3 regions of the Oceanobacillus caeni genome follow, and region 3 is predicted to be linked to each of the others. Evidence: riboswitches for the same ligand, from Rfam matches in the RefSeq annotation. Region 3 holds a riboswitch; each other region holds the start of a gene.
What was found. Region 3 has a riboswitch for S-adenosylmethionine ahead of ACFQ18_RS17085 (carboxymuconolactone decarboxylase family protein). Riboswitches for the same ligand answer to the same signal wherever they lie in the genome.

Region 1: linked by a shared signal. The riboswitch ahead of metK (methionine adenosyltransferase) and the one ahead of ACFQ18_RS17085 (carboxymuconolactone decarboxylase family protein) in region 3 are both predicted to bind S-adenosylmethionine.
Region 2: linked by a shared signal. The riboswitch ahead of ACFQ18_RS09710 (ATP-binding cassette domain-containing protein) and the one ahead of ACFQ18_RS17085 (carboxymuconolactone decarboxylase family protein) in region 3 are both predicted to bind S-adenosylmethionine.

The regions. Positions count from the first base shown of each region.
Region 1 is NZ_JBHTKV010000001.1:7,794-18,073, forward strand. Features, by position in the region: gene asnB (asparagine synthase (glutamine-hydrolyzing)) at 1-1,675, opposite strand, end outside; gene metK (methionine adenosyltransferase) at 2,336-3,532, opposite strand; SAM riboswitch class I at 3,863-3,970, opposite strand; gene pckA (phosphoenolpyruvate carboxykinase (ATP)) at 4,477-6,063, shown strand; gene ACFQ18_RS00050 (ABC transporter substrate-binding protein) at 6,204-7,193, shown strand; gene ACFQ18_RS00055 (ABC transporter ATP-binding protein) at 7,207-7,983, shown strand; gene ACFQ18_RS00060 (ABC transporter permease) at 7,980-8,780, shown strand; gene ytkD (RNA deprotection pyrophosphohydrolase) at 9,128-9,595, opposite strand; gene ACFQ18_RS00070 (hypothetical protein) at 9,625-10,164, opposite strand.
Region 2 is NZ_JBHTKV010000011.1:36,884-47,163, forward strand. Features, by position in the region: partial or broken gene ACFQ18_RS09675 (sodium/proline symporter) at 1-110, opposite strand, end outside; gene ACFQ18_RS09680 (hypothetical protein) at 234-362, opposite strand; gene ACFQ18_RS09685 (methyl-accepting chemotaxis protein) at 883-2,883, opposite strand; gene nhaC (Na+/H+ antiporter NhaC) at 3,386-4,771, shown strand; gene ACFQ18_RS09695 (AzlC family ABC transporter permease) at 5,075-5,782, shown strand; gene ACFQ18_RS09700 (branched-chain amino acid transporter permease) at 5,779-6,108, shown strand; gene ACFQ18_RS09705 (LiaF transmembrane domain-containing protein) at 6,313-6,969, shown strand; SAM riboswitch class I at 7,218-7,319, shown strand; gene ACFQ18_RS09710 (ATP-binding cassette domain-containing protein) at 7,482-8,513, shown strand; gene ACFQ18_RS09715 (methionine ABC transporter permease MetI) at 8,503-9,153, shown strand; gene ACFQ18_RS09720 (MetQ/NlpA family ABC transporter substrate-binding protein) at 9,170-10,003, shown strand; gene ACFQ18_RS09725 (amidohydrolase) at 10,083-10,280, shown strand, end outside.
Region 3 is NZ_JBHTKV010000041.1:7,907-18,186, reverse strand. Features, by position in the region: gene ACFQ18_RS17125 (asparaginase) at 1-349, shown strand, start outside; gene ACFQ18_RS17120 (FAD-dependent oxidoreductase) at 468-2,027, shown strand; gene ACFQ18_RS17115 (NUDIX hydrolase) at 2,075-2,629, opposite strand; gene ACFQ18_RS17110 (TerC family protein) at 3,086-3,844, shown strand; gene ACFQ18_RS17105 (PaaI family thioesterase) at 4,019-4,465, opposite strand; gene ACFQ18_RS17100 (serine/threonine protein kinase) at 4,901-5,572, shown strand; gene ACFQ18_RS17095 (glycine zipper 2TM domain-containing protein) at 5,727-5,975, opposite strand; gene ACFQ18_RS17090 (bile acid:sodium symporter family protein) at 6,761-7,714, shown strand; SAM riboswitch class I at 7,946-8,051, shown strand; gene ACFQ18_RS17085 (carboxymuconolactone decarboxylase family protein) at 8,208-8,876, shown strand; gene ACFQ18_RS17080 (LLM class flavin-dependent oxidoreductase) at 8,895-10,271, shown strand.

The sequences.
Region 1 (10,280 bases), on a different contig from region 3:
CCTTTTTAAGCCAATGGCGAATTGGAACAGGAAATCCTAATTTTTTACGATCTAAGACATGTTCAGGAATGATTCCTTTTGCAGCTTCTCTAAGGATACTCTTTGTTGTACCATTTGCAATTTTTAAGTCTACAGGAATACCGCTAGCAACACGAAAGACCTCTTTATCTAAGAAAGGAACACGTAGCTCTAATGAATTAGCCATTGTCACCCTGTCTGCTTTTAATAGAATATCACCACGTAGCCAAGTATGAATGTCTATATACTGCATTTGGTTCACTAATGGATAATCCTTTACAAAATCATACAACCCATCTGTGATTTGTTGATAATTGTTATTTTCTATATAATGAGTCAAAAGTTCACGTTTCTCATTCTCTTCAAACATCTTTGCATTTCCTATATAACGTTCCCTAAGCGGGGTTATCCCACGTTCCAAGAAGCTTTTCCCCTTCATACCTTCTGGGAGTGCTTTTGCTACATTGGCTAATAATCCCTTTATTGGCCGAGGAATGGCATTAAATATTTTAAGAGATTCTGGTTCTCGATATATATTATATCCACCAAATAATTCGTCAGAACCTTCACCAGAAAGGGCAACCTTTACATGTTTTCTAGCTTCTCTAGCAACAAAGTATAATGGTACACAAGCTGGGTCAGCCAATGGGTCATCCATATGCCACATAATTTTAGGTAAATTTTCTACGTACTCTTCAGGAGTAATGGTGTAAGAAATATTTTCTACTTTTAATTTATCAGCTGTTTCTTTAGCAACATCTACTTCTGAGAAGCCATCTCTTTGAAAACCAACAGAAAAAGTTTTGATATTTGGATTAAATTCCTTAGCAATGGAAACAATAAGAGTAGAATCAATACCACCGGATAAAAATGATCCTACAGGTACATCACTTCGCATATGAACTTTTACAGAATCATACATAACTTCTTGAATTTGATTTATCCAATCTTTTTTATCTTTATTAAAAATAGGTTGGAAGGTTGCATGCCAATATCTAGTAAATGTTATATCTTCGCCTATTTTTTTAACAAAATAATGTCCTGGTTCTACCTTTTCAATCCCTTGAGCCAATGTCATTGGTTCTGGCGCATATTGAAAGCTTAAATAGTGCTGTAATGCATCAACATTTACTTCTTCTTTTTCAAGCATTAGTCCAAGACTTTTTTTCTCCGAAGCAAAAGCAATTCCGTCTTCCGTACGATAATAATATAATGGCTTAATTCCAAATGGATCTCGTGCACCATATAGTGTCTTATCATCTTTATCCCACACTAGAATAGAGTACATTCCTCTTAAATATTGAAATGCATCTTCTTTGTATTTAGAAAATAAAGCGGCAATCACTTCTGTATCAGATTCTGTTGAAAATGAATAACCATCTTGTTTTAATTCGTCACGAAGTTCTACATAATTATAGATTTCTCCATTAAAAACAAGCCAAATTTTATCATTATCATAACTTAATGGTTGAACTCCACTTTCAATATCAATTATACTTAAACGCCTAAAACCAAAAGATATGTACTCATCGACAAAATAACCTTCATCATCTGGACCACGATGAGCAATAATATTATTTTTCCTTCTTAATGAATCCATGTCTTTTTCATCTACATCAGTTGGATAATCGTATACCATTCCAATAAAACCACACATGATAGTTACCTCTTTCTATTAAAATAATTCATTAGCAATTACAAAGTAAAGACTGCGTTTCGAATTGGGATAATTCCACTAATTATCTACAGGCTTTTTGTTTAATTTTCTACCAAAGTCTGGAGCACCTTTTTATTGGAATCTTTAATAAGTGATTCGAAATCTAGGATAATTATATCACAAAAAAATCATATTGTAACATAATTGTAATACTTCAGTGATAAAATCAAAAAAACTGCCACATCTCCGTGCTGGCAGCTTTCATGGTGTCTAGGAATTTATATAATTTGTATGGCTGTGGAGAACTTAGATACAAAAATAGCCACGTCCGGCTCCAGCGCCCAGTGACTAGTAGACTTCCTTCACCTCATGACACGATAAAGAAGACTTGCCGATGGTGAAACCAGAGGCTTAGTCGCACTTATACCCTTGCGGTGAAAGTCAACATCGGCTCAAAGTATTAAAGGAAGGCCGACTAAGTGCGGCCTTTGCGGCCAACGTCGGCATACCCCTATGAAGGGGCATGTTTCCTTTATCTCCTACGGAAGTGGAATGTCCGATTAAAACCGCCGCTTTGCGCGGCAACATCGGACCACCTGGCATGGCCAGGCGCAGTCTATACGTCACTAAACGGGCGCTTCCGCCTTTGTTCCTGTTACTTTATTTTATTAAATCCTTTAATTCATCTACCCTATCCAATTTCTCCCACGGGAACTGAACATCTGTTCTACCAAAATGGCCATATGCCGCTGTGTTTTTAAAGATTGGTTTTCTTAGGTCTAACATATTAATTATCCCTGCAGGCCTTAAATCAAACACTTTACGAACAGCATCCACTAATTTAGTTTCATGTACTGTACCAGTTCCAAATGTATCAATAGATATAGAAACGGGTTCCGCTACACCAATTGCATAAGCTAACTGAACTTCACAAGACTTCGCAAGTCCTGCTGCAACAATATTTTTTGCAACATAACGGGCTGCATAAGCAGCAGAGCGGTCTACTTTTGTGGAATCTTTACCACTAAATGCCCCTCCGCCATGTCTTGCATATCCGCCATACGTATCTACTATAATTTTACGACCAGTTAAACCAACATCGCCTTGTGGTCCCCCAACAACGAATCTACCAGTTGGATTTATAAAATATTTCGTATGGTCATCTAGTAATTCTTTAGGCACTATAGGAAGAATTACTTGTTCTTTCATGTCTTTTTCAATCTGTTCTTGAGATACTTCTGGATGATGTTGAGTAGAAATAACAATAGTGTCAATACGAACCGGATTATTATTTTCATCATATTCGACAGTTACTTGTGTTTTTCCATCTGGACGTAAATAATCTACTATATTTTCTTTACGAATATCTGCTAATCGTTTAGATAATTTATGTGCTAATGAGATTGGTAAAGGCATAAGCTCTTCTGTCTCGTCACAAGCAAAACCAAACATTAATCCTTGGTCTCCCGCTCCAATTGCAGCGATTGCTTCGTCACTCATTTTGCCTTCACGTGCTTCTAGCGCTTTATCTACTCCCATCGCAATATCTGGAGATTGTTCATCTATTGCTGTTAAGACAGCGCAGGTATCTGCATCAAATCCATATTTAGCTCTTGTATAGCCAATCTCTTTCACCGTTTTCCTGACAATTGCAGGAATATCTACATACGTACTAGTAGTAATTTCACCAGCTACTAAAACAAGACCAGTAGTTACTGTAGTCTCACAAGCAACTCTTGCATTGGGATCATTTTTTATAATTTCATCTAAAATGGCATCTGATATTTGATCTGACATTTTATCTGGATGCCCTTCTGTTACAGACTCAGATGTGAATAAACGACGTTTTTCAGCCATAAGGCTCATTCTCTCCTTTAATTGGTGTTACGGAACTCTTTTCATTATTTCGATTAAAGATCTTTGTATATTCTATATATAAAAGCATTGAAGAAACCATTGCTTTTTATATAATAAAGAAGACTTCCATCAGTGGGGATTTTCCTTCATTCCCCACTGTCGTACTTATCGGACCTTTGCGGGTAGTTGATCTCCCGCTTACCTTCTTTGTTCTTCAGAAGCTTGAGGAGGGAGTCTTACTGCCCATTTAGGTGGGATAAAAGGAACTGTTTCTTCTTTAAAAGCAAAAAAATCCCTATCCTACATTGAGGAAAGGGTTCGGTCCTTTCACTCTTATTGTTCAAGGAATGATCCTTGCTTCAGGTAAGCACCTTTTCACAAGCGTGTGAGGTTGCTGGGCTTCATAGGGTCTGTCCCTCCGCCAACTCGGAATAAGAGAGTTTCCGTCCATTGTTATCGTAACGAAATGTGTGAGTAATGTCAATAACTTTTCCTCTACATATGATGGTTGAAGCAAATAAAGAATACTTCCATCATTGGGGGTTTTCCTTCATTCTCCACTGATGGTTAGTCGCACTGATCGGATCTTTACGGGCAGTTGATCTCCCACCTACCTTCTTTGTTTCCTTAGAGGCTTGAGTGGGATAGAAATATTGTAGTTATTTCCGTTAATTTAACAAATAGCAAATTTTACTAAATTGAAACATAAATAGTATGGATTATTTTTGTATATGTGTTATACTAATAATCGAATGTAATGAAAAGTACAATTTTTAGCAGTTAGGAAAGTATAGATTCTTTCTCGTTTGGGGTACCGATTACCCGCCCCACTGTATAAATCTGCTAAGTGCAACTAACGCATTCGCTAAACCTATCCTATAGTGAATGCCAAGTTTTCTAATTATCTTCATCAGTAATTTATTATAAAGCGGGGGATTTTTTTTATGAAAATGGTGGAAAGAACATTATGGAAAGATTTACTTCATCAACATGAAAACATCAAAGAGAATTTATCCGAACCACAATTAGTGGAACGTATATTGGGCAGGGGAGAAGCAGCATTAAGTGAAACTGGGGCGGTTCGAGCAACAACTGGAAAATATACAGGAAGATCCCCTGGTGATAAATTTATTGTTCGTGATGAAGTGTGTGAAGCTACTATTAATTGGGGAGCAGTAAATCAACCCATTGAAGAGAAGTATTTTGATAGTCTATATGAGAAAGTGATTGATTATTTAAAAGAAAAAGATGAAATTTATTCTTTCAAAGGATTTGCTGGAGCAGATAAAAAATATCGCTTACCAATTCAAGTAATTAATGAATTTGCATGGCACAATCTATTTTCTCGTCAATTATTCATTAAGCCACAACAAGACGAATTAGAGAACCATCAAAGTGAATTCACTGTTATTTCTGCACCTAATTTTAAAGCTGACCCTAGTGTTGATGGAACAAATTCCGAAACCTTTATCATTATTTCTTTTAAAAAGAGAATTGTTCTTATTGGTGGAACGGAGTATGCCGGAGAGATTAAGAAATCTATATTCTCTGTTATGAACTACCTTCTTCCACAACAGGATGTATTATCCATGCATTGCTCTGCTAACGTAGGTAAAGAAGGTGACGTTGCTTTATTCTTTGGTCTGTCTGGTACAGGTAAGACTACGCTTTCTGCGGATCCGTACCGCCGATTAATTGGGGATGATGAACATGGTTGGAGTCCGAATGGGGTATTTAATATAGAAGGTGGCTGTTATGCAAAATGTATTAACCTCTCAGAAGAAAAAGAGCCACAAATATACAACGCGATTCGCTTCGGATCTGTACTCGAGAATGTAATATTAGATGAAAATACAAGAACACCAGAATATGACGATACCTCTCTTACTGAGAATACTAGGGCAGCGTATTCTTTAGAGAATATCGATAATATTGTTACACCAAGTGTTGCGGGCCATCCAAATGCAATTATTTTCCTAACAGCTGATGCTTCCGGCACGTTACCACCTATTAGTAAATTAACGAAAGAGCAAGCTATGTATCATTTCTTAAGTGGATATACTAGTAAACTTGCTGGTACAGAACGTGGTGTGACAGAACCGCAAGCAACTTTCTCAGCGTGCTTTGGTTCCCCATTCTTACCATTAGCTCCATCTAAATACGCTGAAATGCTAGGAGATAAAATAGATCAATTCAATGCCAAAGTGTTTTTAGTTAATACTGGCTGGACAGGTGGTTCCTACGGGGTAGGAAACCGTATGAAACTTTCTTATACTCGTGCAATGATTCACTCTGCACTAGAAGGTGAACTTAATAATGTAGAAACCGTTCAAGATGAAGTATTCGGATTAAATATTCCACTTCATATTCCTGGGGTTCCTGATGAAGTGTTAGTTCCAAAACAAACTTGGGGTGATAAAGCAGCTTATGACAAAGCGGCAAAAGAATTAGCTTTGAAATTCCACGAAAACTTCAAGAAATTCACTCATGCATCCGATGAAATTAAGAATGCGGGTCCACTATTTAAATAATAAAATTCAAAAAGTCGGTCTCTTTTAGGAGATCGGCTTTTTTCGTTTGAAAAAAACTTTAAATCAATAGGCAATCACACAATTTTCTCCTAGGCATAAACTGTGGAAGGAAGATAATTTAAATGAAAGGGTCGAGAACTATGAGAAAGATTAAAGGCTTTATTTTGTTGTCCATCGGTTTACTTATCTTTCTTTCGGCTTGTGGTACAGGTGGAACATCCAAAATCAGTATCGGTGAAGTAACGAGATCTGTTTTCTATACACCTATGTATGTAGCGGTAGAAGAAGGTTTTTTTGAAGAAGAAGGTCTAGAAATTGACCTGCAAACTACATGGGGCGGAGACACGACTATGACCACGTTATTATCTGATGGAATCGATATAGCTTTAGTGGGTGCCGAAACGTCCATTTATGTATATGCACAAGATTCAAAGGATTATGCGATTAACTTTGCCCAACTCACACAAACAGATGGTACATTTTTAGTAGCAAAAGAGGTAAAACCTGACTTTACGTGGGAAGATTTAAGAGGAGAAAACTTTCTCGGACAGCGAGTTGGTGGAATGCCTCAGATGGTTGGAGAATATGTGTTAAAAAAACACGGTGTGGATCCGCATGCAGACGTTAATTTAGACCAAAGTGTCGATTTTGCAAACATACCAAGTGCTTTTGCTTCTGGTGATTACGAGTATGTACAGTTATTTGAACCAACAGCAAGTGTTTTTGAACGGGAAGGAACCGGACATATTGTAGCTTCCTTTGGTGAAGAATCTGGCACTGTCCCTTATACAGGATTCATGGCTAAGCAAAGTTATATGGACAAAAATGAAGAAACGGTATTAAAATTCACGAAAGCATTGTATAAAGCTCAGGCCTGGGTCCAAGAAACAGATGCAATGACCCTCGCAGAAATTGTTTCGCCATATTTTGAAGATACCGATATCGAATTATTAGCTTCATCTATTGAACGTTATAAAAACCAAGATTCTTTTGCAACAGACCCACTTTTGGATAAAGAAGAATGGGAACAACTGAAAACAATTATGGACGAAGCAGGTGAGCTACCCGAAGATGTCCCTTATGAAGAGTTGGTGAATACGGAATTTGCGGAAAAAGTAATAAACGACTAAGGAGGAAATTAGCGTGTCATTTCTAACATTGGATCATGTATCACACCACTACTTTTCTAAAGACGGCTATACTAAAGCACTTCATGACATATCATTTTCCTTAAAGGAAGGTGAGTTTGTTTCCTTGCTTGGACCGAGTGGTTGTGGAAAATCAACCATACTATCCATTATAGCTGGCATTATGAAACAAACACAAGGTAAAGTCCTACTTGAAAATAAAGATATTCAAGAATCAGAACTTGCTATTGGATACATGTTGCAACAAGATTATCTCTTCCCGTGGAAAAATATTATTGACAACGTGTTGCTCGGTCCTAAAATCCATAATAAACCAACAGTTGAATTAAAGGAAACCGCTATTCAACTTTTACAAGAAGTTGGCTTAAAAGGAGTTCAAGATCAATACCCAACTTCATTATCCGGTGGTATGAGACAACGTGTAGCACTTGTTAGAACGCTTATCTATGACCCTAAAATCCTCCTTCTAGATGAGCCATTTTCGGCGTTAGATTACCAAACCAAGCTTAAATTAGAGGATTTAGTTGGCAAACTTCTAAAAAATTATCATAAAACAGCTATTCTTGTTACTCACGATATCGGTGAAGCAATAGCAATGAGTGACCGAATTTTAGTAATGAATGCGAACCCAGGAAGTATTGCTAAAGTATTTGAAGTCCCAATTGAAATTCGTCAAAATCCCCCACTCGACGCTAGAAAACATCCTAAATATCAGCCACTTTTTGATAAAATATGGGAGGAGCTTGACAGTAGAGAAGGTGATAAGAAATGAAAAGCGATCAACAATTATTCGATAGCTATCTGAAGGAAAGAAAAAAGGAAAAGAAAATTGTGTTGATATGGCAATTTTTCATTCTCATCATGTTCTTTGCATTATGGGAAATTGCAAGTCGTTTGTATTGGATTGATCCATTACTATTTAGCTCACCAAGTCGGATTTTCACCTCATTAATAGGTAGATTTGCAAATGGATCAATGTTTTCCCATTTATCAGTAACGTTATTTGAGACTATATTAGGTTTCATCATTGGTACTCTTGGCGGAATTTTACTGGCAACATTACTATGGTCTTTTACACGCTTTTCTAAAATTATGGATCCTTATATAGTGGTACTAAACGCAATGCCTAAAGTTGCGCTGGGGCCAATCATTATCGTAGCGCTTGGACCAGGATATTTATCCATCATAGCAATGGGGTTCCTTGTATCCGTAATTATAACCACCATAAACATCTTCTCGGCTTACAATGAAGTAGATCCAAATTATTCCAAAGTATTAAAAAGCTTCGGTGCAACGAGATGGCAATGTTTTAAAGAAGCTGTATTTCCAGCCACCATGCCAACTATGATCTCAACGCTAAAAGTTAATGTAGGATTATCATGGGTCGGAGTAATTGTTGGTGAATATTTAGTTTCGAAGCAAGGACTCGGTTATTTAATCATTTATGGATTCCAAGTATTTGACTTCACCCTTGTAATGTCTAGCCTTGTGCTTATCGCTATTCTTGCAGCAATCATGTACAAAGTAGTGGAAGGAATAGAAAGATGGTTAATAAAACATGCCCACTGAACAAAAGCGGAAGCGCCCGTTTAGCGACGTACGGACTGGACTGAACCGCAGGAGATAAAGGAAACACGACGAGCGGAGTGAGTCGATGTTGACTTATCGTACGGAGGTGAAGGAAGTCTCGCTAGTCGCTGGGCGCTGGAGCTGGATGTTGTCTTCCCTATGACAAGATTTAATAAGCTAAATTTTTCCTATCTTTTAAAAAATACTAACCATCGGTGCAAGGTTTACCTTCTCCACCCTGATGGTTAGTCGCACGTATCGGATCTTTACGGGCAGGTGATCTCCCACCTACCTTCTTTGTTTCCCAAGAGGCTCGGGGTGGGAGTCTTGCTGCCCGTTTAGGTGAGTTAAAAATGATTCTGAATCCATTTTAAGCTAGAATCCAGCACAGAATCTTTCATAATGAAACTATACTCTTTATTCTTTCTAACATCTGAAGGAATTTCATTTAAAAGTACAGGTCCTTCTGTTTCAAAATAATGATTTTGTTCAACTAGGTTTTCTATAGTAGCAAAATACACATTCTTTATCACGTAATCACTTTTACCATCCACATAATATTGACCGACATAACTTATATGTTTCACAATTCCGCCTGTTTCTTCTTTAATTTCACGAATAGCAGCTTCTTGTGCATTTTCTCCTTTTTCAACCTTGCCACCTGGGAACTCTAGCCCTCTTTCTTTATGTCTAGTTAAAAGCCATTGGTCATTATAACGACATATAATCCAAACGTGCTTGGGATTTTTAGAAAATGGATGGTCTTCATAGGAAAAGGTAACTTCATTATTATAAAAATCTCTAAATGTTTTCAAAAACTTCAACTGCCTTTTTTCATAACCTACTAACGATGTGTAATACTACTAATTTTCCAATCCCCATTATAAGTGAATTCTATTTCAATCGTGTAATCCCCATACAAATCCACCTGATTTTTCTGAGTTAGTATTACCTTTGTTTCATTTATTTGATCGATTTTATATTCATTTTTAGCAACAAACCAAGGTGGGGTTTCTGTAGGTACTATATAAAGCCCATCCCCTTTTTCCTTGTAGTAAAAATCAACATACGGCATTGCAACTTCTTTTGTTGTGATTCCTTCAAATTCTTTTAACAATTCCTCTTTAGTATGAAAGTCAATTACTCTTCCATTTATATCTGTTGGTTGTACTAATATATCCATAAACTCATTCGTTAAAAAAACTATATCTTCATGTGTTAATTGTTTATTCTCCATTTTATCTCCTGTTTCCATATACTCAGAAGACAGAGTAAATTGCCGACCTTCAGCTGAAACAGGTAAAAGGTTTTCGTTCGTAATACTCAGAAGAAGCACAATTATCCCCGTGATTAAAACACCTATAAATATAGCTATTTTCTTCATATTGTATCCCCCTTAGCATTATTATTTTTACTATTCCTTTTTATCTAAGGGGTTAAACACAAATGAAGATGCAGGAATCATAAAGAAGACTTCCATAAGTGGGGGGTTCCTTCATC
Region 2 (10,280 bases), on a different contig from region 3:
GCGTACCAACCATATTGAAAGGCAAGTGCGGGCGCCCCCATGAACATATATCCGCTCATAGCGGTCGTCTGCATCGTCATTGCTGTAACAGCTGGTCCAAGAGATCTTCCTCCAAGTAAATACTGTTCTGAGGACTCCGATGATTTTCGCGAAAATCAAAGGCCAATCATTAACAGCGTTAGAATATAAATAATAAATATAACACCGTCCAAACTCAAGACAAATTCCCCCTATCAGCTATTCCCATTTTCTTCTGCATCATCTTCACGCTTCATCTTAAAATACATGACCAAAGCTAATCCAACCCAAATAAATGGCCAAGGAAGAATGAGCCAAAATGTTTCAGCCGGCAAACCCAACAAACTATCACCTCCTATTTAAAAAGATGGTTTGAATAATTATACTATTTAGATAACCGAGATATAATTTACATAATGTCATGAATAAGAGAGTGCTATTTTACACTTTGTTAAAAAGCGGGGCGTAGAGAGATGGTTCAGTGCCCTGATACTAGGTTGGTACTGTGAATATCCGGTGAAGAGGAAATTTAGGTTCGAAATGGTTCTATTCAATTAGTATTAAAAAGGAATGATGATGTTAAAATTATAACTAAGAGCCTTTATTAGTTTGAACGTTTTTAGTAATAGAGGGGATATTAAATATGTGTTTTAAGTACTGAATAAGCTCGGAATGTCGGATTAATGCAAATGAATGTTGAAATACTTCAAACGAAAACCGGATTAATGTAAACAAATGGTGACAGTCAAAAAAAGTGCCTGTCCTCCAATGTGGTAAAGTATCCACATTAAGGGACAGGCATCAAAATTATATTTTAAAACATTTTATCAAAGTGGATGATTGACACCAATAATCTTAAGTTACTCATTTATCGCTTAATTTAAACTTCTCAACTACCTTTTGTAAATCTTCCGCTATTTTTGTTAGAGAGGAAGCTGAGTTTGAGATTTCCTCCATGGATGCAAGCTGTTCTTGAGTTGATGCAGAGGCATTTTGTGTCTGACCTGATATGGTCTCGCCAATGGTTGCAACGTCTTCAAATATTTGAATGAAATGTTCTGTACTAGAAGAAATTTCTTGAATTTCAGACGTAACTTGCATAATTTGTTCCGTTATTGTATCAACATATCCTGTTATCGTTGTAAATGATTCTCCTGCGTGATGCGCAACGTCAATACCTTTTTCAACTTGCACGGTAGCTGTTTCCATGGATTTCACTGTATTGCTCGTTTCTGTATGAATTTTGCCTATCATTTCTTTTATTTGGTCTGCCGATTTAGAGGATTCTTCCGCAAGTTTGCGTACTTCGTCGGCAACAACGGCAAATCCTTTTCCATGTTCTCCGGCCCTAGCGGCTTCAATCGCAGCATTTAGCGCAAGCAGGTTAGTTTGGTCGGAAATTTCTGTTATAACATCTACTATATTGCTAATTTGTCCAGATAATTCGCCTAATCCCTGGATATTATTTGACAAATCATGTGTGTTTTTCTTGATGTATTCCATTTGATTGACAGTTGTTTCCAAGGCTTTGTTCCCTTCGTTTACAGCTGACATTGTATTTTCTGCAGTTGTAGAAACTTCATCAGAGCTTGCTGCAATTTGGCGAATGGAACCAGCCATTTCTTCTGCCATTTGTTTACTATTTTCAATACTATTTGTCTGTTTGTCCATTTCTACCGCAACTTCTTGAATGGATGACGAAATTTGTTCGGTTGCTTGAGTATTTTGTTCAGTGCTCGCACTTAATTGTTCAGATGCTGCAGCTACATGATGAGACTTATCACGAACCTCTGTGATAACTTCATTAAGATTTTCTCTCATACGATTAAAGGATTCAGATAATGTCCCTATTTCATCATTTGAATTAATTTCAACACCAACACTTAAATCTCTTTGACTCATTTTCTCACTTACGTCAACCAATTGATGAATTGGTTTAGTAATGGAGCGAATGATGAACAGGATAGTGACTCCTCCGAGGATAAGTGCAATAACAAGAATAGCAAGGGTAGAATGCAAAATTGGTTTAACGGCTTCGTTCACCTCGGATTGATACATGGTTCCAGCAATCTTCCATCCAGTAATGTCATTCGTTGCAAATGCTAATTTTTTTTCACCTTCGTATTTGTAATCAAACGTTCCAGAGTCCGAGTCGTATAGTTTGTCATAAAAATCTTCTTCCGCCTCACTGCCGGCTTCATTGGTTGGATGACTAATAAAATGTTCCGTTTTATCTAACACAAACAAATAGCCTTCTTCTCCAAGTTGTACGGAACTAATGATATCTGTAAGGCTCCCTAGTTTTAAGTTAACCGCAACTACACCGTGATTATCTTCAGTTGCCTTTGCTAATGTAACTACTACTTCATTGGACGATTGTGAGACATATGGATCGGTAATAATGACATTACCTTTATTATCCATTGCCTCCTGATACCAAGGTCGTTCACGTGGATCATAGTCTGGTGGGTTTTGAAATGAAGTCGGTGAATTCATGAAATCCCCTGTCTCCGTACCCACATAGGTTTGCTCGATCACATTTTCTTTGGCTTTTTGAATCGTATCTAAAATTTCCCTCGTTTTAGCATCTTTATCTTTTTTGATATTTTTTGCATCAATGGAATTAGACAAATAATCAACATTTTCCATTTGTGCAATAATGAATTGATCAATGGTTTGATTAACAATGTTTACATTTTCTTGGGCTGTATCAATTATTCTTTGGTCCGTATTGGATTTTGAAGTTACATATGAACCAAAGCCAATACACATACTTGGTATTAATAAAATTGCTAAAAATGATATGATTAATTTTTTTCTTAGGCTTAGTGAAATTTTCGCCTTATTCTTTTTGTCTCTTTTCAAATCTCTTTCCTCCAATCTCTTCATTTCAGGTCTTTTTACCTAGATTTTTACTTACTTATATTGTATCGACAAAGAATCCTAGGTTCTTAAGGAAAAAGTAAAATACAGTTAATTCCATTTATTAAGAAATTAGAGAAAATGGTAGGTGAAGGTAATGTACCTACGATTATTTTTACTTGCCCAAAAAATGGTACTTGATTAATTCACTAGACACAGGTATAGTAATAGACAAATAATTTATTGCATAAAAGCGTTCATGTATAAAAGTTAATATGACACCCATACAACGGACAAAAGTAATTCTATTGGATGCAGCAGGAAGAGACTGAATGGATGCTGGAAATTCAGGCAGCAGTAGAAGTGAAATACACCGTGGAAAAAATGGGAATAAGAGTGAATGACATAGATCATTAACTAGGGTGGTACCGCGGAGAGCATCTTCGTCCCTAATATTGGGATGAGAATGCTTTTTTTATTTTATACATTATAGGGGGAAGGACACATGTTTACAACGAAGAGAGCATATTCACCAACCATTGGAGAGGCTTTGATCCTTCTTCTAATTATAGTAGGGTTGGTTAGTATAAGCATCATCAAATTTTCAGCACCTCCACATATTCCAATTTTATTATCTATTTTTCTACTAATCCTATACGGTTTAGTGAAAAGAGTACCGTTTCATTTGTTGGAGGAAGGAATGGTGAATGGTGCTAAATCAGGTTTACCAGCAATTTTTATCTTTTTTCTAATAGGTTTGTTAATTGCTACATGGATGATTGCTGGAACCATACCAACACTTGTTTACATTGGTTTTGAATTGGTTACGCCTCATTTCTTCTATCTGATTGTTTTTGTAGTTACAGCTATCGTAGGAATGGTAGTCGGAAGCTCGTTAACGACTTCTGCCACATTAGGAGTAGCTTTTATCGGGATCGCAACAGCGCTTGATATCTCTTTAGCAGTCACAGCGGGCGCGATTGTATCCGGAGCCTTTTTTGGAGATAAAATGTCGCCACTTTCCGATACAACGAATATTGCATCAAGTGTATTAAAGGTAGATTTATTTGAACACATTCGAAATATGGCTTGGACAACCATTCCGGCTTTTTTGATAAGTCTTATCATTTATGCGTTTATTTCGCCTAATGTAACAAACGTTCACTTTGATAGGCTAGCATCTATTCAAGCTGGTTTATTAGAAACTAACTTAGTTCATTGGTATAGCTTAATACCGGTCGTGATTCTTATTATTTTTGCTTTGAAAAAAGTTTCAGCCTTTATTACGTTAGCCTTTATTTCTATTTTTTCTATTTTCCTATCACTATTTCATCACATACCATCTGGTAAAGAATTATTTGAAATACTTTTTGATGGTTATGTATCCGCGACGGGAAATGAAGCAATTGATAGTTTGTTAACTCGTGGTGGGATTAATAGTATGATGTTCACCGTTGCCCTTGTCATCTTAGCTTTAAGTATGGGGGGACTTCTCTTTACTTTAGGCATCATTCCAGTAGTATTAGAATCTGTAGGGAAATTATTGAATAGCGCTGGTTCTGTTATTTTTGCTACTGCATGTACTGCTATTGGGGTTAATGTATTTATCGGCGAACAATATTTATCCATCCTTTTACCAGGAGAAGCATTTCAGTCTAATTTTAAAAAGGTAGGACTTACTAATAAAAACTTATCAAGGGTGTTAGAGGATGCGGGTACGGTTGTGAATCCTCTTGTTCCTTGGAGTGTTTGTGGAGTATTTATAACAAAAGTTCTCGGAGTCCCAACACTTGAATATTTACCTTTTGCGTTTTTCTGTTTACTATCCCCAGTGCTGACCATCTTATTTGGATTCACTGGTAAAACATTAACTTATGCAAAAAGCGAATAATGGATTTTAATTTGGGGGAGTTGACTAGATGGGTTAACTCCTCTTTTTGAGTGGGTATTTTTTCACCCACTTATTCCGGTTGTAGATATTAACCCTTATCAAATAAGCCAATGTAAATTACATAGCATTGATTAGAACGGATTCTACTTTTGTGAATGAGAATACATTTTTTCCTAAAAAGGTTTGATGGTTAAGAATAATGAATAATCATGATACACTTTACAATTGAATTGCCTTCATTTTTATAAATGCGTTGTTTATTACCATCAAATATAATTATAAAATTAAAAAGGAAGTGAACTTATGGATAAACACATAAATGCGTTACGAACAGCTTTTCCCTATACTATTCCGATTCTGGCAGGATTTAGCTTTATAGGGATCGCCTATGGTATGTATGTTCATGCTCTGGGTTTTGAGCCTATTTATACTTTTATAATGAGCTTTTTTATCTTCGCAGGCTCAATGGAATTTGTAGCTGCTACGTTATTGCTTGGAGAATTTAATCCTATTTATGTTTTATTTTTAACTTTAATGCTAAACGGAAGGCACTTATTTTATGGTATTTCGATGTTAGAGAGATTTAAGGGAACCGGAAAAAAGAAATTTTATCTCATATATGGTATGTGTGATGAATCGTTTGTGATAAATAGTACTGCAACGATTCCTTCCAATGTGGACAGAGGTTGGTTTATGTTTTATGTCACGCTATTAAATATGTTTTATTGGGTCAGTGGAGCGATGATAGGAAGTTTAATAGCTTCTATTGTTAGCTTTGATACGAAAGGTTTAGACTTTGTTATGACTGCACTGTTCGTTGTGATTTTTTTAGATCAATGGATGAGAGAAGATAAACATTACAGTTCATTAATAGGAATTGGAGTTTCGGTGTTAGCACTCATCATATTTGGCCCAGAATATTTTACTATTCCTGCGATGATAATCATGTTAGTGATTTTAACGCCTTTACGAGGTCATATTGAAAATAAAAAGGTGGTGAATGAAAGGTGACTTTTACACAAGAAATGATAACGATTGGTACAGTTGTTTTGGGAACAGTGATTACAAGGTTTTTACCTTTCATAATTTTCTCAGCAGATAAGCCTACACCACCCTATATTCAATTTTTAGGTAATGCTTTACCGCCTGCTGTATTTGGTTTACTCGTTATTTATTCATTAAGAGATATTTCTTTTTTATCTGGCAGTCATGGGATACCAGAATTAATTTCAATAGGTTTAATCATAATAGTACATTATTGGAAGAAAAATATGTTTCTTTCAATAGCAAGTGGGACAATATGTTATATGTTAATAATACAATTCATATCCTTTTGATAATAAGCATGATGCCTATTAGGATAACAGGATATATAAGAGCCGCTTTGGAGGAAATGTTAGATTCATTAAAAATTTTTATGGATAGAGTCGAAGGAAATTGATTATTTTTAGATAGAGTTATAAAGACTTCCACTATAATGCTAAACCCTTTAATCATTAAAAAGCCCCGTGATACATAAAGTAGTCTCAGGGGGGATGCCTATGTCGGGAAGAATATGGGTGGGTTTGTTTTTTCTTATATTTGGTTTTGGCTTTCTTTTGCATCAGGCTGATATCATTGACATGTCGCAAGTCTTGTCTACTTGGTGGCCGCTCATACTCATTATTATTGGTATTATTCAGCTAATCAATCGTACACTTTCTTGTACAGTGTCAGGTTTCCTATTTTTATTGGTTGGTGTCTTATTTTTCATCAATCAATGGTTTGACCTTCATTTAATTTTTTATTTGTGGCCGCTTATTTTCATTTTCATTGGTTTCGTTATCATACTTACCAGGGCTAAAAGTGGAAAAACTAAACATACGAGCGATAAACTAAGCACATTCTTGTTATTTTCAGGTGCGGAGATTAAAAGTCAATCGAAAAATTTTCAAGGTGGTAGCGTTGTGACAATAATGGGCGGTGTGGAAATTGACCTCCGTGATGCAGTCATTGCAGAGGGAGCTATGCTTGACTTCACTTCTATCTTGGGAGGGATAAGCATCATCGTTTCAGAAAATGTTCAGGTTGAAATATCTGGTATCCCCATTTTGGGTGGATGGGAAGATAGTACAAGAAAACATGGAGAAAGTGAAGAAGTTGTTGTATTAAAACTTAACTGCCTTACGATTCTAGGTGGATTGGAAATTAGGAATTAATAGATTGTCTATAATTGGCTTTTGTATACGGTAACCTAAAATGAGTAACGGTACGATCTCTTAAGTAAATTATTCTCATTAGTTTGTTGGGGTAGTACAATATTCTAAATATACAATCTTCTAGGGAAGATATTGACAATTTTATTTTCTGAATGTAAAGTATAATGTAATGTTTTTGTTATATTAATTACTTTGCAAATTCTGGCAAATGTCGGAGATAGGCATCTTTTAATTTCATAATATATTAGTTCTTATCTAGAGAGGCGGAGGGACTGGCCCGATGATACCTCGGCAACGGACATATAAGTACCGTGCCAATTCCAGCAAGCGAAAAGCTTGGAAGATAAGAGGAATTTCAGTACATATAATATTTTTTATATTACTCCTGAATCCTTCTTCTTCCATGAAGAAGGATTTTTTGTTCTATTTTATGATTTTTATACGATGAAAACATTATTCGACTAATATCAGGAGGCGCCAGGCATCATAGAGGCAAGAAAGGGGATAATAACATGATAGAGTTTCAGAATCTTGGGAAGGTTTATGATAGTGGTGGAAAGCAGGTTCATGCTTTAAGCAATATAAACTTAAAAATCAACAAAGGAGAAATTTACGGAGTTGTTGGTTATAGTGGTGCTGGTAAAAGCTCACTTATTCGCTGCGTCAATTATTTAGAGTGTCCAACTTCAGGTAAAGTCATTGTGGATGGTCATGATTTATCTGTTTTATCGGAGAAAGAAATCCGTAAAGTGAAGAAAAAAATAGGGATGGTTTTTCAGCACTTCAATTTACTAAACTCCAAAACTGTGTATGCAAATGTGGCAATGCCACTTGTGCTTGAAAAGGTACCAAAGGAAAAGATGAAGAAAAGAGTTCACGAATTACTAGAGTTTGTTGGCTTATCCGATAAAGCAGATATGTATCCAGACCAACTTTCTGGTGGGCAAAAGCAGCGGGTCGGTATTGCAAGGGCATTGGCAACTCAGCCTTCCATTTTACTTTGCGACGAGGCAACATCTGCTCTTGATCCGCAGACAACAAGTTCTATTCTACAGCTTTTGAAAAAGGTCAGTGAGGAATATGATATTACGATTTTAATGATCACCCATGAAATGTCCGTTATTCGTGAAATTTGCGATAAAGTTGCAGTCATGGAAGCGGGTCAAATTATTGAAGAAGGCAATGTATTCGATGTCTTTACAGCGCCTAAAACAAAAACAGCGCAGAACTTTGTCAGTACTGTCATGAATGATCAAATACCAAGTTCCATTTTAGACATGATTGATAATAACAATGGGTCACAAAATATATTCCGAATTAATTTTATCAATCAATCGACAAGTAAGCCCCTTTTATCACAGCTTGCTAAAAAATTTGATTTAGATGTCAATGTTTTATTTGGGAGTATTACGGAACTTCAAGGAATCCCATTTGGAAATTTGATTGTTCAATTTCAAGGGTCTGAATCTGAGGTGAAACGAGCATTAACGTACATGCACGCAAAAGAAATAAGCTTCAGGGAGGTGACATCACATGCTAGTTAATTCCGAACAAATTATAGAAGCAATAATTGAAACAGTACAAATGGTAGGTATATCCTTTATTTTCTCCATCATCCTTGGGTTACCGTTGGGTATTGCACTTTTCGTAACTCGTAATGGACAAATACTTGAAAACAAACCAATTTTTGCGGTATTAAATGGAATTATTAATATATTCCGTTCTATTCCGTTCATTATTTTGCTGGTAGCAATCATTCCAATTACTCGCTTGATTGTTGGAACGTCTATTGGCACTGCTGCAGCAATTGTTCCACTTGTCTTTTATGCGGGGCCATATATTGCTAGATTAGTAGAAAGCTCGTTATTAGAAGTTGACGAAGGTGTGCTTGAGGCAGCAAATGCCATGGGTGCAACGCCGTTTCAAACGATTTTTCGCTTTTTATTACCAGAAGTACTTAGCTCTTTAGTGGTCAACTTCACTATTGCAACCATCGGGTTAATCGGAGCATCAGCAATGGCCGGAACGGTAGGTGGAGGAGGAATTGGTGACCTTGCCATTACATATGGATATCAGCGTTTTGATACGACAACGATGGCTATTACGGTTATCATCCTAATAATCATGGTTCAAGGACTACAATCATTAGGAAACTATTTATCAAGAAAAATACGTAGAAGATAATCAGGAGGAAAACAGGATGAAGAAAAAAATTCTATTAACTTTTCTTTTTATTGTATTCATTGCTATTACAACAGCTTGCTCAGGTGATACAAGTGGGGGAGAAACAAAAAAGGTGAAAATTGGTATTAGTGGTACAGATACACAGACATGGGATTATGTATCTGAGAAGGCAGCAAAAGAAGGAATTGACATTGAAATTGTTTCTTTTAGCGACTATGTTCAACCAAATACAGCCCTTGCAGACGGCGAACTTGATGCTAATTCATTCCAAACGGTTGCTTATTTTGATGAATTTATTAAAGAACATGATTTAGATCTTGTACCAATTGCAACAACATATCTTGCACCAATGGCAATTTACTCAAATAATTACAAAGACGTAAAAGATATACCAGAGGGTGCTAAAATTGCACTACCAAACGATGTATCAAATCAAGGAAGAGCACTCGTTTTACTACAAGAGGCTGGCTTTATTAAACTTGTAGACAATTACGATGGCCTTGGATCGATAGAAGAAAGTGTTGTTGAAAATCCTAAAAATATTGAGCTTATTCCAACGGCTCCTGCCCAAATACCAAGAGCATTAGCTGATGTAGATGCAGGTGTTATTAATAATGGTTTTGCAAGGGATGCTGGACTAAATCCACTTAATGATTCCATTTTCCATGAAGACGAAACAGCTTATGACTACCTTAACATTATAGCGGTAAATGAAGAAGATAAAGATGACGAAACATTGAATAGAATTGTCGAATTATTCCAAGAAGAAGATACAGCTGAATTTGTCGAAAAGGAATATGGTGGGACATTAATACCAACCTTTGTACCATTAGATAAAATTGGCTGGTAGGAAATAGAAAATACCATTGAATGAGAAAAAGAGAGGGACTTTTAGTTTCCCCATTTTTCTAAAAATAGGGGGCATTGTAATGACAAATGTAACAACAAATTTTAAGGAAGTATTAAAAGAAAATATTGAGGCCAACAAGGAACGTTACCTCACAACAAGTCATAAAATTCATGCGAATCCTGAAATTGGCAATGAGGAATTTTTTGCTTCTGGTTTACTTACACAAATTCTTGAAGATGAAGGATTTATAGTTGAAAAAGCTGTTGCCGGCCACGAG
Region 3 (10,280 bases):
AATTAGGAATAGTATGATGGCTCATCCGCGACTTGTAGCTGGAAAAGACCGTTTTGACACGGATGTAATGAAAGTTTTAAAGGGAAAACTAGTATCTAAAATGGGTGCAGAAGGAATGCAAGGAATAGGTTTGGTCGAAGAAGGGCTTGGTATTGCGATTAAAGTAGAAGACGGAAATGATCGTGGGGCCTATGTTGCTGCAATGAAGGTACTGGAACAACTAAATATATTAGACAAAAAAATGGTAGAAAGACTCCTTAAGTATGAGAAAGAGCCGATTTTTAATACAGTAGGTGAAAAGGTAGGGGAAATTACTGCTGAGTTCACGTTGAATAAACATGAGGATTAAACCTGGGAAAAGTTCCTAGGTTTATTTTTAGTGTCGTTTTTTTTAAAAGGGTTCTGTATACTACCATCTAAAAATGGAGAATCTGTTAGTATGATTCACTACATAATGGAGGGGTATTATGCCTGAGAAATTGCCAGATATTACTAAGTCATATTGGAGAGATTCTGTTAAGCTTCCGGAGTTTCCAAGTTTAGATAAAGATATTGAAGTGGATGTTTGTATTGTCGGTGGTGGAATTACTGGGATTACTTCTGCTTATCTTTTAGCGAATGAAGGAAAAAAAGTTGCTATTTTAGAAGCGGATCAGCTCCTTGGTGGAACAACAGGACATACTACAGCAAAAATTACGGCCCAACATGATTTAATCTATGACGAGCTCATTACGAACATGGGCAAAAGTAAGGCAAGATTATATTATGAAGCTAATATGGGAGCGTTAAAGTTTATAAAAAATACGGTTGAGACGTTGAACATCGATTGTGATTTTAAGGAGCAGGATTCCTACGTCTATTCCACGACAGACGAATATGAAGAAAAAGTCAAAAAAGAGGTACGAGCATATGAAAAGCTTAGCATTGATGGCGGGTTAGTAGAAAAGCTTCCATTCGATTTAGGAATAAGAAATGCAGTGGTTATGCGGAACCAAGCGCAGTTCCATCCATTAAAATATTTAGTCAAACTTGTAGACGAGATTACGGAAAAAGGGGTCCAAATTTTTAGTAATACAACGGCAGTCAACATTGAAACAGGTGAAAATCCAACTGTTTTAACTAGTAAAGATTTTCGGGTAACTGCTAAATATGTACTTGCTTGTTCGCATTTTCCGTTTTTTGAAGGATTGGGGTTATATTCAACAAGAATGTATGCGGATCGTGCTTATGTTGTTGCTGCAAAACCTAAGAAGAACTTTCCTGGAGGAATGTATATTAGTGCGGATAAACCAACGCGTTCCGTTCGCTCTGTGACTATCAATGGGGAAGAAATGGTCCTTCTTGTTGGGGAAAGCCATAAAACGGGTCAAAGTACCGACACGATGAAACACTTCGATGCATTGGAGGAGTTTGGCCAAAGTGTTTTTGGTCTGGAAGATATTTCGTATCGATGGTCGGCTCAAGATCTTACTACATTAGATAAAGTCCCTTATATTGGGGAAATAACCCCTGGTCAGCCAAACATTTTGATTGCAACAGGTTTTAGAAAATGGGGCATGTCCAATGGCACAGCCGCAGCACTTTTAATGAAGGACATTGTATTAGGAAAGAAGAATAGTTTCCGGGAACTGTATACCCCATCAAGATTTTATGCGACACCTAGTATTAAAAACTTCCTTGTTCAAAATGCGAACGTTGCAGGACATCTAATTAAAGGAAAGTTACAAACGAGTAATACAGACCCGAATACGTTAGAGAATGATGAAGGTGCGGTTATTCGTATAAATGGCGAAAGAAAAGGTGCTTACCGAGACCAAGAAGGGAAATTGCATATTGTGGACACAACCTGTACCCATGTTGGTTGCGAGGTAGAGTGGAATAGTGGGGAACGTAGTTGGGATTGTCCATGTCACGGATCAAGGTTTACTTATACGGGTGACGTGATTGAAGGTCCAGCTGAAAAACCTTTACAAAAATATGATTATACCATGATTGATAATATTACTTCGGAGGATTCCGGTTATTAATTTGAAAACTCGTATGATGGAGGGAATTCCATGATACGAGTTTTGTTTTAACCTTGAATTTTATCTATCACTTTTTTATATATTTTAACCATGTGGGGTTCATTTGAATAGGTTTCTACCTCTTCAAAAGGAATCCACTGAACATTGCTGTTTTCGTCCGGTTTTACGAAGAGCGGATCATTTTCGTCTGCTTCTAATAAATAAGCAAGAGATAAATGTAGATGAGGGGCAACATATTTATCATTTTTATAATGGCTGATGACCGTTAAAATATCTAGTGACAGAATATTCTCGTGAACAGGCTGCACATGTTGGACTCCGGTTTCTTCTTTTACTTCTTTAACTGCAACCTGCAATAAATCTTCTTCCCCATCCGCATGTCCACCTGTCCAAGACCAGGAATTGTAAATATTATGGTGCACCATTAACACTTTATTTCTATTTTTATTTACGACAAAACCTGAACTGGTAATATGGGCAATTTCGTTATCCCGTGTTAGGACATCTTTAAACGTATTCATACATTTTAACATGATTGCTTTATCTTTTGCCTCTTGTTCATTCCAAGGTGTGTAATTTCTAATGCTCTCGCGCCAATTCATCTTTTAGCTCACTTCTTTTTCTTGTATTTTGTTTTTATCCCACCTCAAGCTTCCGGTAGGTAAAAGATCAACTTCCCGTATTGGTCCCATCAGTGGGGGATAAAGGGAAGTCCTCTTTATCATAACTGATATAAGTGGTTTATCTCAAGAGCAGATGTTGTTTGTATTAGTAATGTGTTTGCAAAGTTCTTTAACTTCTTATTGTTGAACATGAACTTATAATTCCATTCTAAACATTCGATGTTAGTAAGACTCCCACCTCAAGTTTCTTGGGAACAAAAAGGGTAGGTGGGAGTCCGATAAGTGCGAATAACTATAAGTGCAGGATGAAGGCCCTCCTCTGATGGAAGACTTCTTTATAATTTTGGTATAATTATTTAGGAATACTTGCGGTACATTAACAAAATATATAGTTAGTGGAAATTTTACTTTTAGTCAAAGATAGGGGAGAAGTTCATGGAGTCAATATGGCTAGAGTATGGTTGGACTTTATTAATACTAATTGGATTGGAAGGAATGTTGTCGGCTGATAATGCCCTTGTTCTAGCCATTATTGCCAAGCATTTACCCGAAGAACAGAAAAAAAGAGCTATAAATTACGGAATCATTATGGCCTTCGCTTTTCGATTTGTTGCACTCTTTGCTATTTCCTTTATTGCTAATGTCTGGCAGATACAAGCGATAGGAGCGGCTTATCTTCTTTACTTAGGATTAAAGCATGTCATCAAGGCACGGTTTGGGAAAGAAAATAAGGATATTCATAAAGAAGATGAGAAGGAATCAGCTGGTAAAGGCTTTTGGCCCACAGTAGGGAAAATCGCATTAGCTGACTTAGCCTTTGCGATTGATTCGATTCTAGCTGCAGTTGCTCTTGCCCTTGGTCTTCCAGATTCACCGTTAGATAATTTTGGAGGAATGGATGGAGGACAATTTATTATTGTACTTCTTGGAGGAATTGCTGGACTTATCTTGATTAAGTTTGCAGCAACCTGGTTTGTGCAACTTCTTGAAAAACGTCCAGCATTAGAAACAACAGCATATGTAATTGTTGCGTGGGTTGGGGTCAAACTGGCGGTTATTACTCTCGCCCATGAGGATATAGGTGTTCTAGATCATGATTTTCCTCACAGTACCATTTGGACGATAATCTTCTATGGTGTATTAGTTGGTATTGCCCTAATTGGTTGGTTTGCACCTAGTAATAAGTCGAGGTAAAAAATAAGACCTTAGTGTTCATACGAAGAACCATATATTAAAGAAAGTTAAACCCGATAAGCATTTGATTGCTTGTTGGGTTTAACTCGTTACTCAGTCGGGCGAATCCTTAATCGTTACAAAAAATTCATTACTAATCTAGCCTGGTTTACTTAATTCCTTCCTAAAGTTTCCTTATTCCGTTTTTAATCTCTTTCCACTCGAATTTCCCTTCAAAATCATACATGTGCATGTTGAATGTGCAACGAGGCTATGCTTTTCATCGTATACATGACATTCCAGTAATCCGACTGTGGAACCTTTCTTTATTAATTTTCCCTCAGCTCGAAGTTTCGATTGAAAAATAGGTTTAAGAAAATTTAGTTTAATATCCATTGTCGTAAAAAGTTCATCCTCGGCAAGCGTGCTCGAAAAAGCATAACCCATTGCTGCGTCAGCTATATCGCATAATATCCCGCCGTGTAATGTACCCATGGGATTATGAAGTCTTTCAGAAGCTTCCAATTCTATAACAACTCTTCCTTCCTCAGCCTCTACGACATTAAACCCAAGTACCTGTGCGACTGGTGGACCAGGAATTTCTCCTGTTATCATTTTCTTTAAACCTTCTAGCTTATTCATTATTAATTTTCTCCCTCCACTTTTAAGAATAAAACTAACCCCTTTGAAAGAATATTACCATTATTAGAAAGATTAGTTAACAATAATTTAATTATTTGGATAAGTATCAAATTGTCTATGCCACAAAAGAGCGCCGTTCGTGGAATATAAAACTTATACTTGCATTATTCGTATGTAGTAGAAAAGCCGAGGTAATATATCTTGAGGACTATAAATATAATCAATATTATTAATAAACCTTTTTATCCGCTTGTATATTTCAAGGAATCGAAAGCCTAAGGTTTAAATGAAAGTAGATTGGATGTAATACGGAAACTATTTTAGATATTAAGATAACGGGTAAATTCCTTATATAGGAATAAATCAAAGATAGTTATTAAGGGTTTTAGACATGTTGCGCGTCTATAGTTAAAAATCTAAAAAGGGAGATTTCATATGGAAAATGATTGGGATATAGTACGAGATTCGCTTTCTGAAATTACCGTTTTTTCAAATCCAAACAACGAACCTGTAACAATAAGTGGTCATGCTAAAGATTTGAAGTGTATAGGGGTCGGGACAGATGCGGCCGTGTTTCAATCTTTAAAAGTTCCAGCTTTTGCATTTAAAAAATATGCAATAAACAAAGTAGATAAAGTAAAAGCTGAAGCAGAAGTTTATAAGAAATTAGGAAATTCTCCTTTCTTTTCAACCTGTTTTGCTTCCTACGACGATTACCTCGTTCTGAGCTACGAGGAAGGAAATACACTCTTTGATTGCGTTCTACAAGGGATTCATATCCCTGAACAAGTGATAGATGACGTGGAGGCAGCAAGAGAATATGTTCGTTCAAAGGGACTTAATCCACGTGATATTCATTTGAAAAATATTTTATTACAAAATGGAAGGGCCAAAATACTAGATGTCTCCGAATACATTCAACCAGGTAATGATTTTAGGTGGGAGCATCTAAAAAAAGGATATGAGCAATACTATCATTTGATTGATGGGAATTCTGTACCGTTTTGGTTAGTAGAAACGGTTCGAAAGTGGTATAACCAGCGGAATAAATATTTTTCTTCCTATGAGGATTTTCTGAAGGCTATTTTGAATATCCTAAAAAAATAAGAAGACCAATCTGCTTAAAAGTATGGTGAAATAATTTTGCACTGAAAAAATCGTATGTAAGGTAAAAAAATTAACGAATAAAAAGAAGACATAACTAGTAATAATACCAGTTGTGCCTTCTAAGATAGAGATGGGTCGCCCAGGGTCCCCTTGGTTAAAGTAATTGTTTCATGTCCGAGTTATGTTCGGGCTGAATTGTCTTATTACTTTTGAAACTATCATCGGGGCCAAAAACTGCACCAATAATGGCACCAAGGATATACCCAGTCGTTGCTCCGGTAGAACCGGCAATCTTGCTACCTATGTAACTACCGTATGCAGCACCACTCATTGCCCCATGTCGAGAGCAACCAATGACAATGGAATCATCGCCAGTGTGGATACTGCTCTGAAAATCATTCATATCTTCAATCCTCTCTACTTACTCCTTACTGTTATTTCCAATATTAGGTAAAACTATACAAAAATATTTTCAAAGTTAACTATGACGGGTTGGTATGGGATGTTTTATTAAAGTTCACGGGAAAATGGCTGATATTCGCATTTTGGTATTGGGAATACTGGATTCACGAAAATCATGTTGAATTTAAAATTCTATGAAAGTCAGATCTTATGAAAATAAATGCAACTTATTGCAAGCATTGACGAATTATTTTCTCTGAATTATACTATATAACGTAAAGAGTTTGACTTTTTCCCTTTTACCTTCAAGTAAATGTAAGCGATTTATTTTTTGGGCAAATAGAAATATGTAATTATTATTTATAGTACGGTAAATGATATCGCTAATACTTGGGAGGAAAATTGGAAAAACGGGATTCATCGTCCCACTCCATTCTAACCTTTGAAACTTATCTTTTAGGGGGTATTGTTTGACGGACGGATACGTTTGATTAAAGGTCTGGGAATGGGCAGGATTCCTTGACTTAGTAAGTTTCTAAGTTTAGAAATGGAGAAAATGTAGAAGGATAGGGAAAGAAGACATAATTTGCTTATATGGCAGGTTATGTCTTTTTTCTATTTATGCCACGATTAGTATATAAAAGATCATATAAGCTATAATGGCCTCCCCTGTACATATATTTCTAAAAATTTACACTAGATTAAAGGTTCTATTTATGGTAATATTTTAAATTAAATAACTAGAGGAGTATTCACACTCTTTCGGCAACTTTGGAGGGAACAAGTATGAGAACATTAGGGAAGATTAGTAACTTTGCAACAAGCACATTTGCGCTATGGGTTATTCTTTTTGCAGTGCTTAGCTTCTTTGTTCCACAAGTATTTGCGTGGATAGCACCGCATGTGTCGCTTTTATTAGGAATTATTATGTTCGGAATGGGACTCACCCTGAGTGTAGATGACTTTAAGGGCGTTTTTCTGGCTCCGAAAAGTGTTCTGGTCGGTGTAGTTGCACAGTATACCATCATGCCATTAACGGCTTTTGGACTTGCACATGCATTTAATTTATCGCCAGAAATAGCAGCGGGGGTTATTTTAGTTGGTTGCTGTCCTGGAGGTACGTCTTCTAATGTCATGACGTTTATGGCTAAAGGGAACACAGCATTATCCGTAACGGTAACAGCGTTATCAACATTGCTTGCACCAATTTTAACTCCGTCATTGACTTATTTGTTTGCCAGTCAATGGCTTTCCGTGTCATTCATGGACATGTTCTTGTCGATTGTCCAAGTCGTCTTATTACCAATCGTTTTAGGTGTAGTTATCCGGATGCTATTTAGCAAACAGGTCAGTAAAAGTGTGGAAGTATTACCACTCATTTCAGTCATTGGAATTGTAGGAGTAGCTTCAGCAGTTGTGGCTGTAAATAAAGAATCGATTATGACTTCAGGACTTCTCATTTTTGCAGTCGTCGTACTACATAATTGTTTAGGATATTTGTTCGGGTACTTACTCGCGAAGGCAATCAAACTTAATTTTAAAGATCAAAAAGCAATTTCTATCGAAGTTGGCATGCAAAATTCAGGACTTGCCGCGTCGCTTGGGCTTGCTCATTTCTCGCCAATTGCAGCCGTTCCTGGTGCAATCTTTAGTGTTTGGCATAATATCTCAGGTCCACTCCTTGCAAACTGGTGGGGGAAGAAAGAGCAAGCTGAACCTGGTGTTAAGAAAACTGCATAAGTTTATTTGCTGCTCTTGTATGGTGAAGTATGTATTCTTCACCATACAAGAAAGTTTGACCTATCAACCAAGATATTGTTTCTGTGGGTAATAGTGAATTAGGCCAAAGGTTCTAATTTTTTTGGTGACAATATCCCTGTTGATAAAAAAGTCCTTTTCTGAAAATTTCCTGTTGACAGATTCTTTTAGGTTATGTAAGATGTTATTAATTCTTACTAATTGAATATGTTTTCCTTATCAAGAGTCGGGGTAGGAACCTGGTCCGTGGATCCCGCAGCAACCATTACTAAAGTAATAAGGTGCTAATTCCAGCAAGCAGATGCTTGAACGATGAGGGTTGGTATATATGACCTCTTCTCATCAGAAGGGGTTTTTTGTTTCCTGTTTTCCTGGAAGGGGACTCAAACAGAAATTCTTTTATTCATAATTCCGATTAAACATATTGGAAAAATAATATTCTTAGTAAGAAAAAATGTAAAGGGAGAGATTTAGAATGACAATTACAAAAACAGATAGCTTGTATAAGAAGGAATATTTCGGAAGGATTTTTGAATTAAAGGAATATGCACCAGAGGCTTTCGAAACTTTTTTCAAATTTAATGATCAAGCATTAGCAGAAGGAAAGCTTTCGGTTAAATTAAAGGAATTAATTGCAGTGGCGGTTGCGCATATTACAGGTTGCCCGTATTGCATTGATTTACATGTTGGAAACGCAAAGAAAAATGATTCCTCGAAAGAAGAAGTTGCAGAGGCAATTTTTGTTGCGACTACACTGAAAGCTGGTTCTGCTTTGGCACATGGTGTGAATGGACTGAACGCTTTTGACAATAGTGGAGATGAGGATTTCTATAAAGCATCTTATTTTAATCGCTTGAAAGAATTTAATGCATTAAGCGAAGAAACGTTCCAGGCTTTTGTGAATTTTGATGGAAAAGCAATAAAAGCTGGAAAATTATCCGTAAAAGAAAAAGAACTAATTGCAGTAGCATCTGCACATACAACAGGTTGTGCATATTGCATTGATGTACATACCAAAAATGCGAAGAAAGCTGGGGCAGACTTAGAAGAAATTTCAGAGGCGATTTTCGTTGCAGTTGCGCTTAAAGCAGGTTCTGCAATTGCTCATAGTGTAAATGCGCTAAATGCTTATGATGAGAAATAAGAAAAGGAGAGATACGCATTGAGTAAAAGGAAACAGATTCATTTAAACGGTTTTGTGCAAAATTCACCTTCTCCACATTCTACTGGATTATGGAAACACGAAAAAGATCAAGGAACGAAACATAATCGATTAGAGTTTTGGACGGAAACAGCGAAAGTATTAGAACGTGGGAAATTTGATGCGGTCTTTATTGCGGATGTATTAGGAACCTATTCGGTTTATGGAAACAGCCATGATGCAGCGGTACGTCATGCCGTACAACTTCCTGCACATGACCCATTGTTAATTATTTCCGCAATGGCTCAAGTCACGGAGCATATTGGCTTCGCACCGACAGTTTCAGCCACATATGCACAGCCATATGCATTGGCACGCCAATTATCTACCCTCGATCATTTAACAGAAGGTCGTGTAGCGTGGAATGTAGTGACTTCGTATTTGGAAAGTGAAGCTATTAATCTAGGATTATCTGGACGTCTCCCGAAAAATCAGCGCTACGATCGTGCAGATGAATTTTTAGAAGTAGTTTATAAACTTTGGGAGCATAGCTGGGAAGATGATGCGGTTGTTTATGATCGGGAAGGGGATGTTTTTGCCGATCCTGAAAAGGTTCATGCCATCAATCATGAAGGTGAATTTTTCCATGTACCAGGAATTCATTTGACGGAACCGTCACCACAACGGACTCCGGTGTTATTCCAAGCTGGTGCATCCCCTAAAGGGCGTGACTTTGCGGCAAAACATGCGGAAGCCGTTTTTACGAAAGGTCATTCTTTAGAGGCGTTGAAAAATTACTCCGAAGATCTTCGTAAACGTACGGTTGCTCAAGGTAGAAATGCGGATGATATTCGTATCTTCCCGATGGTTCTTCCAATTATCGGCTCCACAGAGGAAGAAGCGTATGCGAAATATGAGGATTTAAAAAATCATGTTAGTTATGAAGGGACGGCAGCACTTCTTTCTGGGCATACGGGAATTGACTTTTCGAAATATGATCCAGATCAATACATTGAAGACATTGAAACAGATGCAGTTCAAGGTAATTTAGATATGTACACGAAAGATCCAAATAAGAAGTGGACGTTACGGGAAGCAATACAAAATCATGGGCTTGGTAATGGAACCGTGAAATTTGTCGGAACACCTGAACAAATTGCAGATCGTATTGAGGAATGGACGACAGAAGGGGATGTAGATGGTTTTAACATTGCACAGAGTTATTCATTAGAAACATTCCGTGAGTTTGTGGATCATGTTGTTCCAGAATTACAAAAACGTGGCATTTATCGAACCGAATATGAAGGAAAAACATTGCGAGAAAACTTATTCGGTACAGGGTCACCTTATTTACCTGACAACCATCCGGCGAAAAAGGTGTCTCCATTAGTGAAATAGTTAATCCTT